2 regions of the Kineococcus sp. NPDC059986 genome follow, and region 1 is predicted to be linked to the other one. Evidence: riboswitches for the same ligand, from Rfam matches in the RefSeq annotation. Region 1 holds a riboswitch; the other holds the start of a gene.
The links. A riboswitch is a leader RNA that binds a small molecule or an ion and turns the genes downstream of it on or off. The one in region 1 is predicted to bind S-adenosylmethionine.

Region 1 (4,376 bases):
GGGTGGTCGTACCGGGCCAGGACCTCGGTGCCCGCCGCGGGGGTCAGCAGTTCCAGCACGACCTCCGCCGCCCCGTCCGCCCCGCCCGCGAACCCGTCGCGGAAGGCGAGGCGCGCACCGTCGGGCGTCGAGAACTGGTTGTAGGTGACACCGAACACGTCGGTGAGACCGTGCGGCGCGCGGTCGTCCCAGACGGTGAGGTGCTCGTCGGCGACCGCGGTGCGGAACGTCGCGACGAGGTGGCCCCCGTCCTGCACGTACCGGCGCAGCGCGTCGACCGTCGACTGCGGCGCCGTGTAGAGGGCCGGCACGAGGAGGACCTCGTAGGCCCCCAGGTCCGGGGCGTCGAACGGGACGAAGTCGACCTCGACGTTCAGCTCGAACAACGCGTCGTAGACCCGGCGGAGCACGTCGTTGTACCCGGCGGACTCGCCGAACATGAACCCCGTCTCGAGCCGGAACAGCCGCAGGGCCGTCAGCGCCTCGTTGCTGACGAGGACCGCGACGCGGTTCTGCTTGCGCAGCCCCGTGATCGACGCCGCGTGCTCCTCGACCTCACCCCCGAAGACCCCGGCCTCCTCGTACGTCGGGCCGGGTTCCAGGTCGTGGCTCAGCACGCCCTTCCAGTACGTCTCGAAGGAGTTGTGGATCGAGTGCCAGTGCCAGTACATGACACCGCAGGCGCCGCTGGCGAGGTGGCTCCACGCCTGCAGGCGCAGCTGTCCCGGGTACGGCAGCCAGCCCAGCTGGCCCTGCGCCTGGGTCTCGGCGACGAGGTAGTTCGCACCCCCCTTGATCGAGCGCGCCATGTCGCCGCCGAAGGCGATCTCCTTGCCCGTCAGCCGCGACTGCGTGGGGTGGTAGATGTCGACGCCCGCGAGGTCGACGGTCCGGGCGGCACGGAAGTGGTCCACCGAGGGCTGCACGCCGTAGGACCAGCCCGGGGCCCAGTCGAAGTCGAAGTTCTGGGTGACGAACTGGTCGGGGCGGGCGTACTCGCGCACGATCCCCGCCTGCCACCCGAGGTACTCGGTGACGAGCCCGCGCCGGTAGGCGTCGAAGGCCGCCGCCAGCGACCCGTTGATCGTGCCGCGCACGTCGGGGAAGTCCTCCCACGCGTCGACGCGGTTGGACCAGTAGTCCAGGCCGTAGGCCCGGTTGAGCGCGTCGAGGTCGTCGCCGAACTGCTCGCGCAGGTGTCGCACGAACCCGCGCTGGACGGACCGCGAGGCCGCGCCGTAGTACTTCGTCTCGTTGTCGACCTGGAAGCCGATGACGTGCTGCCGACCCGCGGTCCGCTCGGCCAGGGCGCGGATGACGCGCTCGGAGTGCAGGCGGAAGGCCGGGGCCGTGATGTCCATGATCTGCCGCGCGCCGTACCGGGGGGTGTCGGTCGCGTCGGTGACGGCGAGGACCTCGGGGTACGTCGCCACGAGCCACGCCGGCACCGCGTACGTCGGGGTGCCGACGACGACCTGCAGGCCGAAGGCCTCGGCCGCGTCGAGGGCCCGGTCGACGTGGGTGAAGTCGAAGACGCCCGGCCGGGGTTCCAGGGTGCTCCACGTCGACTCCGCGATGCGGATGACGGTGAAGTGCGCGTCGCGCATCAGCGCCATGTCGGTCGCGGTGCGGTCGGTGGGCAGGTACTCGTCGTAGTACGCCGCCCCGAACAGGATCCGGTCCATCGGGCTCACCCCTCGTCGCGTGGTGCCCACCGCCGCGTCTCCGCGGCACCGAGCCGTCCGGGTCCCCGGACGAGGTCATCTTATCTACTCTTCCGTAGATAGGATGACCCCACAGACCGCCGGGCGGTCCCGGTCCAGGGCCGGAGGTCAGCGCGGGCCGGGGTCGGTGCCGACGACGATGGGCGCGCGGACCGCGTTGCCCCACTCGGTCCAGCTGCCGTCGTAGTTCCGGACGTCGGGCAGACCGAGCAGGTGGGTCAGCACGAACCAGGTGTGGCTCGACCGTTCCCCGATGCGGCAGTAGGAGATGGTGGGCTGCTGCGCGTTCAGGCCCGCGCCCTCGAGGTAGATCGCCTCGAGGGCGGCCCGGTCCTTGAAGGTCCCGTCCTCGTTCGCGGCCTTCGCCCAGGGGACGTTGGCGGCGCCGGCGATGTGACCGCCGCGCAGGGTGCCCTCCTGCGGGTAGTCGGGCATGTGGGTGCGCTCCCCGGAGTACTCCTGCGGCGACCGCACGTCGACGAGCCCACCCCGGTGCTCGCGGACGTCCGCCGCGAAGGCACGAACGGTGGTGTCGTCGCGTTCCACGACGGGGTGGTCGGTGCGCTCGGGTTCGGGGGCGTCCGTCGTCGTCCCGCGACCCTCGGCGATCCACTTCGCCCGGCCACCGTCGAGCAGGCGGACGTCCTCGTGACCGAACAACGTGAAGACCCACAGGGCGTAGGCCGCCCACCAGTTGTTCTTGTCACCGTAGAAGACGACCGTGTCGTCCCGGCGAATCCCCTTGCGGGACAGCAGCTCGGCGAACCCCTTTCCGTCCACGTAGTCCCGGGTCACGGGGTCGTTCAGCTCGGTGTGCCAGTCGACGGTCACCGACCCGGGGATGTGGCCGGTGCTCCACAGCAGGACGTCCTCGTCGCTCTCGACGACGACGATCCCCTCCCGGCCGAGGTTCTCGGCGAGCCAGTCGGTGCTGACGAGGCGGGACGGGTCGGCGTAGCCGGCGAACTTCGCGTCGGTCGTGTCGGCGGGGACGGCGGTGGACGTGGTGCTCACGGGGGCCTCCAGGGCAGGGCGGTGCCGCCCACGGCGGGACGGCGGGGTTCGGCTGGGCGTGCGGGAAGGGGTTCGGGGACTCAGCGCGCGCAGCGACAGCGCGACGACGCACACCGACCGAGGTCGACGTGCCGACGCCGGTGCAGCCGGGAGAACTGCTCGGTGGTGCGGTCCTGCGTCATTCCGTGCCCTCCATCGTCCCTGGCGGGAGCACCCGCACCCTGCAGGGCAGGGGGGTTGCTGCGGCGTCGTCGAGCCAGGTCTCTCAGCCGCTCTGGATGGTGTTCGGGATCACCGTGCCCGGAGGACACGCGTCGTGTCAACCGCCGAGAGACGTTCCCCGGGAACGGGACGGGGCTCCCCGGTGACGGTGGTCGTCACCGGGGAGCCCCGTCCCCACCTGCCCGACGGCGTCTCAGATCGAGACGGCGTTCTCCGCCCGCCGCACGACGAGCCCGGACGAGCTCGACGCCGGGTCGTCGAGGTCGAAGCTGCCGCGCGCGACGTCCACCTCGACGGTGTCCCCGTCCCGGACCTCCCCGGACAGGATCGCCCGGGCGAGGCGGTCGCCGATCTCGCGCTGCACGAGGCGGCGCAGCGGCCGGGCCCCGTAGGCGGGGTCGTAGCCGGAGATGGCGAGCCAGTCCTTCGCCGCGTCGCTCACGTCGAGGACCAGTCGGCGGTCGGCGAGGCGGTCGGCCATCTTCTGCACCTGCAGTTCGACGATGCGCGACAGTTCCTGCGTCGACAGCGGGTCGAACACCACCACGTCGTCGAGCCGGTTGAGGAACTCCGGCTTGAAGTTCGCCCGGACGGCCGACATGACGGCGTCGTGCTTGGTCGCCCGCGACAGGTCCGGGTCGACGAGGTACTGCGACCCGAGGTTCGAGGTCAGCACGAGGATGACGTTGCGGAAGTCCACGGTGCGGCCCTGACCGTCGGTGAGGCGACCGTCGTCGAGCACCTGCAGGAGGATGTCGAACACCTCCGGGTGCGCCTTCTCGACCTCGTCGAGCAGCACGACCGAGTACGGCCGCCGTCGGACGGCCTCGGTGAGCTGACCGCCCTCCTCGTACCCGACGTACCCCGGAGGCGCACCGACGAGCCGCGCGACGGCGTGCTTCTCGGAGTACTCGCTCATGTCGATGCGGACCATGGCGCGTTCGTCGTCGAAGAGGAAGTCGGCCAGGGCCTTGGCCAGTTCCGTCTTCCCGACCCCGGTCGGACCGAGGAACAGGAACGACCCGGTCGGCCGGTCGGGGTCGTTCACCCCGGCCCGCGAGCGCCGCACGGCGTCCGAGACGGCTTGCACCGCGGCGCTCTGGCCGATGAGGCGGGCACCGAGGAACTCCTCCATGCGCAGCAGCTTCTCGGTCTCGCCCTCCAGCAGCCGGCCGGCGGGGATCCCCGTCCAGCCCGCGATGACCTCGGCGATGTCGTCGGGTCCGACCTCGTCGGCGACCATGGGCGCGGACGCCGCCACGTCCTGCTCGGCGGCCTGCGCCTGCGCGAGTTCGGCCTCCAGCGCCGGGATCCGGCCGTAGAGGATCTCGCTGGCGGCACCCAGGTCGCCTTCGCGCTGGAGGCGTTCGGCCTGCGAGCGCAGTTCGTCGACCTGGTGCTTGAGGTCGCCGACGC
Region 2 (4,376 bases), on a different contig from region 1:
AGTCGATCGTCGGAACGGACCCGCAGGGGCGGGTCACGGTCTTCAACGACGGCGCGCACCGGATGCTCGGCTGGAGGCCGGAGGAGGTGCTGGGCGCGACGCCGGATCGGTTCCACGATCCGGACGAGGTGGCCGCTCGCGCCGCGGAACTCGGCGTCGCCCCGGGGTTCGAGGTGTTCGTGCACCACGCCCGGCGGGAACGGCACGAGACCCGGCAGTGGACCTACCGCACCCGGGACGGCCGGGCGCTGCAGGTCGTCCTGACGGTGACCGCGATGCGGGACGAGGCCGGGGAACTCACGGGTTTCATCGGGGTCGCCACCGACCTGACGGAGCGCATCGCGGCGCAGGAACGCCTCGCCGACTCCGAGCAGGTTTTCCGCCTCGGCTTCGACACCGCCCCCGTCGGCATGGTGATGGTGGCCCTCGGAGGTGGTCAGCCGCGTGGACGGCTCCTGCGGGTGAACCGTGCCCTCGTCGAGTTCACGGGGTTCGGGGAGGAGGCGCTCCTCGAACGGGAGATCCTCGACCTCGTCCACCCCGACGACGTGGAGGAGTGCCGCCGGACGTTCGAGGCGGTGACGACCGAGGAGGTCCGGTGCGAGCGGCGGTTCCTGCACGCGGACGGGTCCACGCGGTGGGGTTCGCTGTCGGCCGTCGTCGTCCGGCCCTCGGGTGGGGCGCAGCCCTACCTGATGTGCCTCGTCGAGGACGTCACCGCGCGCCGCACGGCGGAGCAGGAGCTCGAGCACCAGGCCCTGCACGACGGTCTGACGGGGCTGCCGAACCGCAGCCTCTTCCGCGACCGGCTCGAGGGCGCGCTCGCGGGACCGCGGCGCACCGGTGCGGGTGTGGGGGTCCTGTTCGTGGACCTCGACGGGTTCAAGGCGGTCAACGACACCGCCGGTCACGCCGCCGGGGACGAACTCCTGCAGCACGTCGCCGAGCTGCTGCGGCACTGCGTCCGGCCGGGGGACACCGTGGCCCGGCTCGGCGGCGACGAGTTCGCCGTGGTGTGTCCCGAAGCGGCGTCGGTCGACGACCTCCAGGCGGTGGGCGACCGCATCCTCGCGGTCCTCGGCCGACCCGTCCCGCTGACCGCAGGCACCGTCCGCATCGGTGCCTCGATCGGCATCCGCCTCTCCGAGGCCGGCACCGGTGCCGATCGACTCCTGCAGGACGCCGACGCCGCGATGTACGCCGCGAAGAAGGCCGGCAAGAACCGGTGCGTCGTCCACCCGGTCCGGGACGCGGCGCGCGACGGGCTCCCCGCGGGACGTCCGGGGTAGGCGGCGTCGCGCCGGTCTGGGCCACCCGGGTGAGCACCCCTCCGGTCCGGCGGTGCGCCCGCCGAACCACCACCGGGCCCCTGACTGCGGGGGCCCGGTGATCCAGGAGGAACCATGACCCGCCGCGCGACCACGCTCACCCTCTCCCTCGCGCTGGCGGCCAGCGTGGCGCTGCCCACCGCGGGCAGCGCCTTCGCGTCCCGCCCCGGTGGACCGGAACCCACGTCGACGTCGACGGCGACGGCAACGCCGACCGCGACGGGCACCCCCACGGCACGGCCCACGGAGCGCCCGGCCCCCCGGCCCACCGTCACCCGCGCGGTGCGGGCCCCCAAGCTCGTCGTCGCCGGAACCCTCGCCGCCGTGGACCCCGCGGCGAACCGCATCACCGTCACGGTGCACGGTGGCCGGGAGAAGGCTCTGCGCGACCAGGACGTCGTCGTCGCCCTGACCCCGACGACGGTCCTGCGCCAGGACGGCGCCGTCGTGACCGCGGCCGCCCTGCGGCCCGGGGGGCACGTCAACGCCCAGGTCACGCGCGCCGCCGACGGATCCTTCACCGCGACGCGGGTGACGGTCGAACGCGAGGACGACCGTCCCACGAGTTCCCCGACGAGTTCCGCCACGAGTTCTCCCACGAGTTCGGCGACGAGTTCCCCCACCGCCACGCGCAGCTGACGAGGGAGCGGCTGCGGGAGAGCGTTCCCCGCAGCCGTCGGCGGGGCGGGCGGTGTTGCGGGACCGAGGTTCCGTTGACACGCAGCGAGGCTCCTGGCTAGGTTCAGCGCCGGTCACGAGTTCCAGCGCGAAGCCCCGGCTCGCTGGACGGCAACCCTCCTCGTCGTGGGGTGCCCCGGGTGACGACCTGACCTGGTGCTCGACGCACGGGTAAGGACGGCCTCCGGGGGTCCTGCGCGACGTCGACGCCGTGCGACCGCGACCTGAGGACACGCCATGGCTGCTCGACTCGACCACTCGCGCTGGAGACCCGCGCACACCCGCATCGCCACCGCGCTCGGCATCGGCTGGATGCTCGACGCGTTCGAGGTGCAGATCATCGGATCGGTCATCCCGGGGATCCAGGCCGAGTTCGGCCTGGGCGCCGAACAGGCCGTCGTCATCAACGTGGTGTGGTTCCTGGGCATCGCCCTGGGTGCCGTGGGTTTCGGGTGGCTGGCCGACAAGGTCGGGCGCAAACGCCTCTTCGTCGTGACGTTGCTCGTCTACTCCCTCGCCGCGGTGGCCAGTTCGGCGGCCCCCAGCTACGAGGTCTTCATGGTGTTCCGGTTCGTCACCGCCCTCGGTGTCGGCGGTGAGTACTCCGCGATCACCTCGGCCATCTCGGAGTTCACCCCCGCCCGGAACCGCGGGCGGAGCAACGGCCTGGTGATGACGTTCTGGGCCCTCGGCGGGATCCTCTCCTCCCTGGTCTCCATCCTCGTCGTCTCCGCCTTCGGGCTGAGCTGGCGCTACACCCTGCTGTTCGGGGTCGTCAGCGCGGTGTACGGGCTGCTCGCCCGGCGGCTGGTCCCCGAATCGCCGCGCTGGCTGGCCGCGCGGGGGCGGCTGGACGAGGCCGACGCGGTGGTGGAGGAGATCACGGGCCAGGCCAGTGCGCAGGGGTACGTCCTGCCGCCGTCGCCCGCGCGGGGCGGCAGCGCGCTGGGGGAACTCTGGACCCACCACCGCGGCAAGCTGTTCCTCGGGATGGCCCTCGACTTCTCCGAGGCCGCCGGGTACTACGGCCTGTTCACGGCCATGAGCGTCTTCGTGTTCTCCTCGGCGTCGGGCGCCGTGCCGATCTCGGACGCCGCCCTGCCCTGGTACTTCCTCGTCGCGAACGTCGGCGCGCTGGCGGGCGGGGTGCTCATCGCCTGGTCGCTCGACCTCCTCGGTCGCCGGCCCTCCGTCGTCGCCGCCTACACCGGGGCGTCCCTGAGCATGCTCGGGTGCGCGGCGGCGGCCTCGACGGGTTCGCGGCCGTTGGTCCTCGTGGCGTTCACCGTCGCGGCGTTCTTCGCGACCTGCGCCTGGGTGTCGGCCTACCCGACGTTCTCCGAGCAGTTCCCCACGCACCTGCGGGCCACCGGGGTCGGCGCCTCGGTCGGCGTGGGACGGACCGGTGCCATCGTGGGTCAGGTCCTGCTGGCGGAGGTCGCCGTGGCGTTCTCCGTGACGTCGATGTTCGTCCTGCTCGCCGCGTTCTGGCTGATCGGTGCCGCCGCGGGTGGCGTCTGGTGGGTCCGCGGGACCGAGGCGCGGGGGATGACCCTGGGCGAACTGGAACGGGTTCCGGAGCCGGTCCGGTCCTGAGGCACCCCCTCGGGCCCGGGGTCCCCGGGCCCGAGGGGCACCTCCGTCAGGAGCGGGGCAGCAACCCCATCGCCTCGACGGCGGCCCGCGCCGCGTCCAGCGACGTGCCGGGGGAGTACCCCAGGAGTTCCCGGCCCTTCTCCGTGCTCGCGGAGTGGCTGCGGGACAGGTGGTCCCAGCTCGCCTCGGCGTGCTCCCCGGCCGCGGCCCGGAACTCCTCCCACGACACGTGCCGCAGGTTCGCCTCCCGGCCCCACCACCCGGCGGCGGCCTGGGCGAACCCCCGGACGGTCAGGGCGCGGTCGGACACGGCGTGGAAGCTCTGGCCCACGGACACCTCGGGCCGGGCGATCGCCAGCTCGAACACCTGCGCCACGTCGTCGGCGTGCACGTGGTGCATCGTCTCCAGCCCCAACCCGGGCACGAGGAGTTCCCCGCCGCTCGACAGGGCCTCCCACACGCCGGGGTCCAGGTTCCCGAGCGGGGTGATGACCGGCCAGCCGGGACCGCTGATGTGGCCCGGGTGGACGACGGTGCTGCGCAGCCCGCCCGACCTCGTCTCGGCGTGCAGGAACTCCTCGATCGCGGCCTTCTGCGTGCCGTACGGCCCGAAGGGTTCCTTGGGGTCGTCCTCGCGCAGGGGCGAGACCGTCGCGCGGCCGTGGACCCAGATCGTGCCGCAGTGGGCGTGGAACGCCCCCGTCGGCCGCAGGGCCTCGACGAGTTCGCGGGCCTGCTCGAGGGTGAAGCAGACGAGGTCGACGACGACGTCGG

Region 2: it holds a riboswitch for S-adenosylmethionine, as region 1 does, so the genes downstream of both, AB0637_RS06095 (MFS transporter) here and AB0637_RS21255 (sulfurtransferase) in region 1, are expected to answer to the same signal.

Annotation. Positions count from the first base shown of each region.
Region 1 covers NZ_JBFBND010000039.1:22,529-26,904, forward strand. Annotated here, with positions in the region: gene AB0637_RS21250 (beta-galactosidase) at 1-1,685, opposite strand, end outside; gene AB0637_RS21255 (sulfurtransferase) at 1,833-2,738, opposite strand; SAM riboswitch class I at 2,928-3,023, opposite strand; gene clpB (ATP-dependent chaperone ClpB) at 3,154-4,376, opposite strand, start outside.
Region 2 covers NZ_JBFBND010000005.1:72,089-76,464, reverse strand. Annotated here, with positions in the region: gene AB0637_RS06105 (diguanylate cyclase) at 1-1,289, shown strand, start outside; gene AB0637_RS06100 (hypothetical protein) at 1,404-1,967, shown strand; SAM riboswitch class IV at 2,079-2,190, shown strand; gene AB0637_RS06095 (MFS transporter) at 2,244-3,602, shown strand; gene AB0637_RS06090 (NAD-dependent epimerase/dehydratase family protein) at 3,649-4,376, opposite strand, start outside.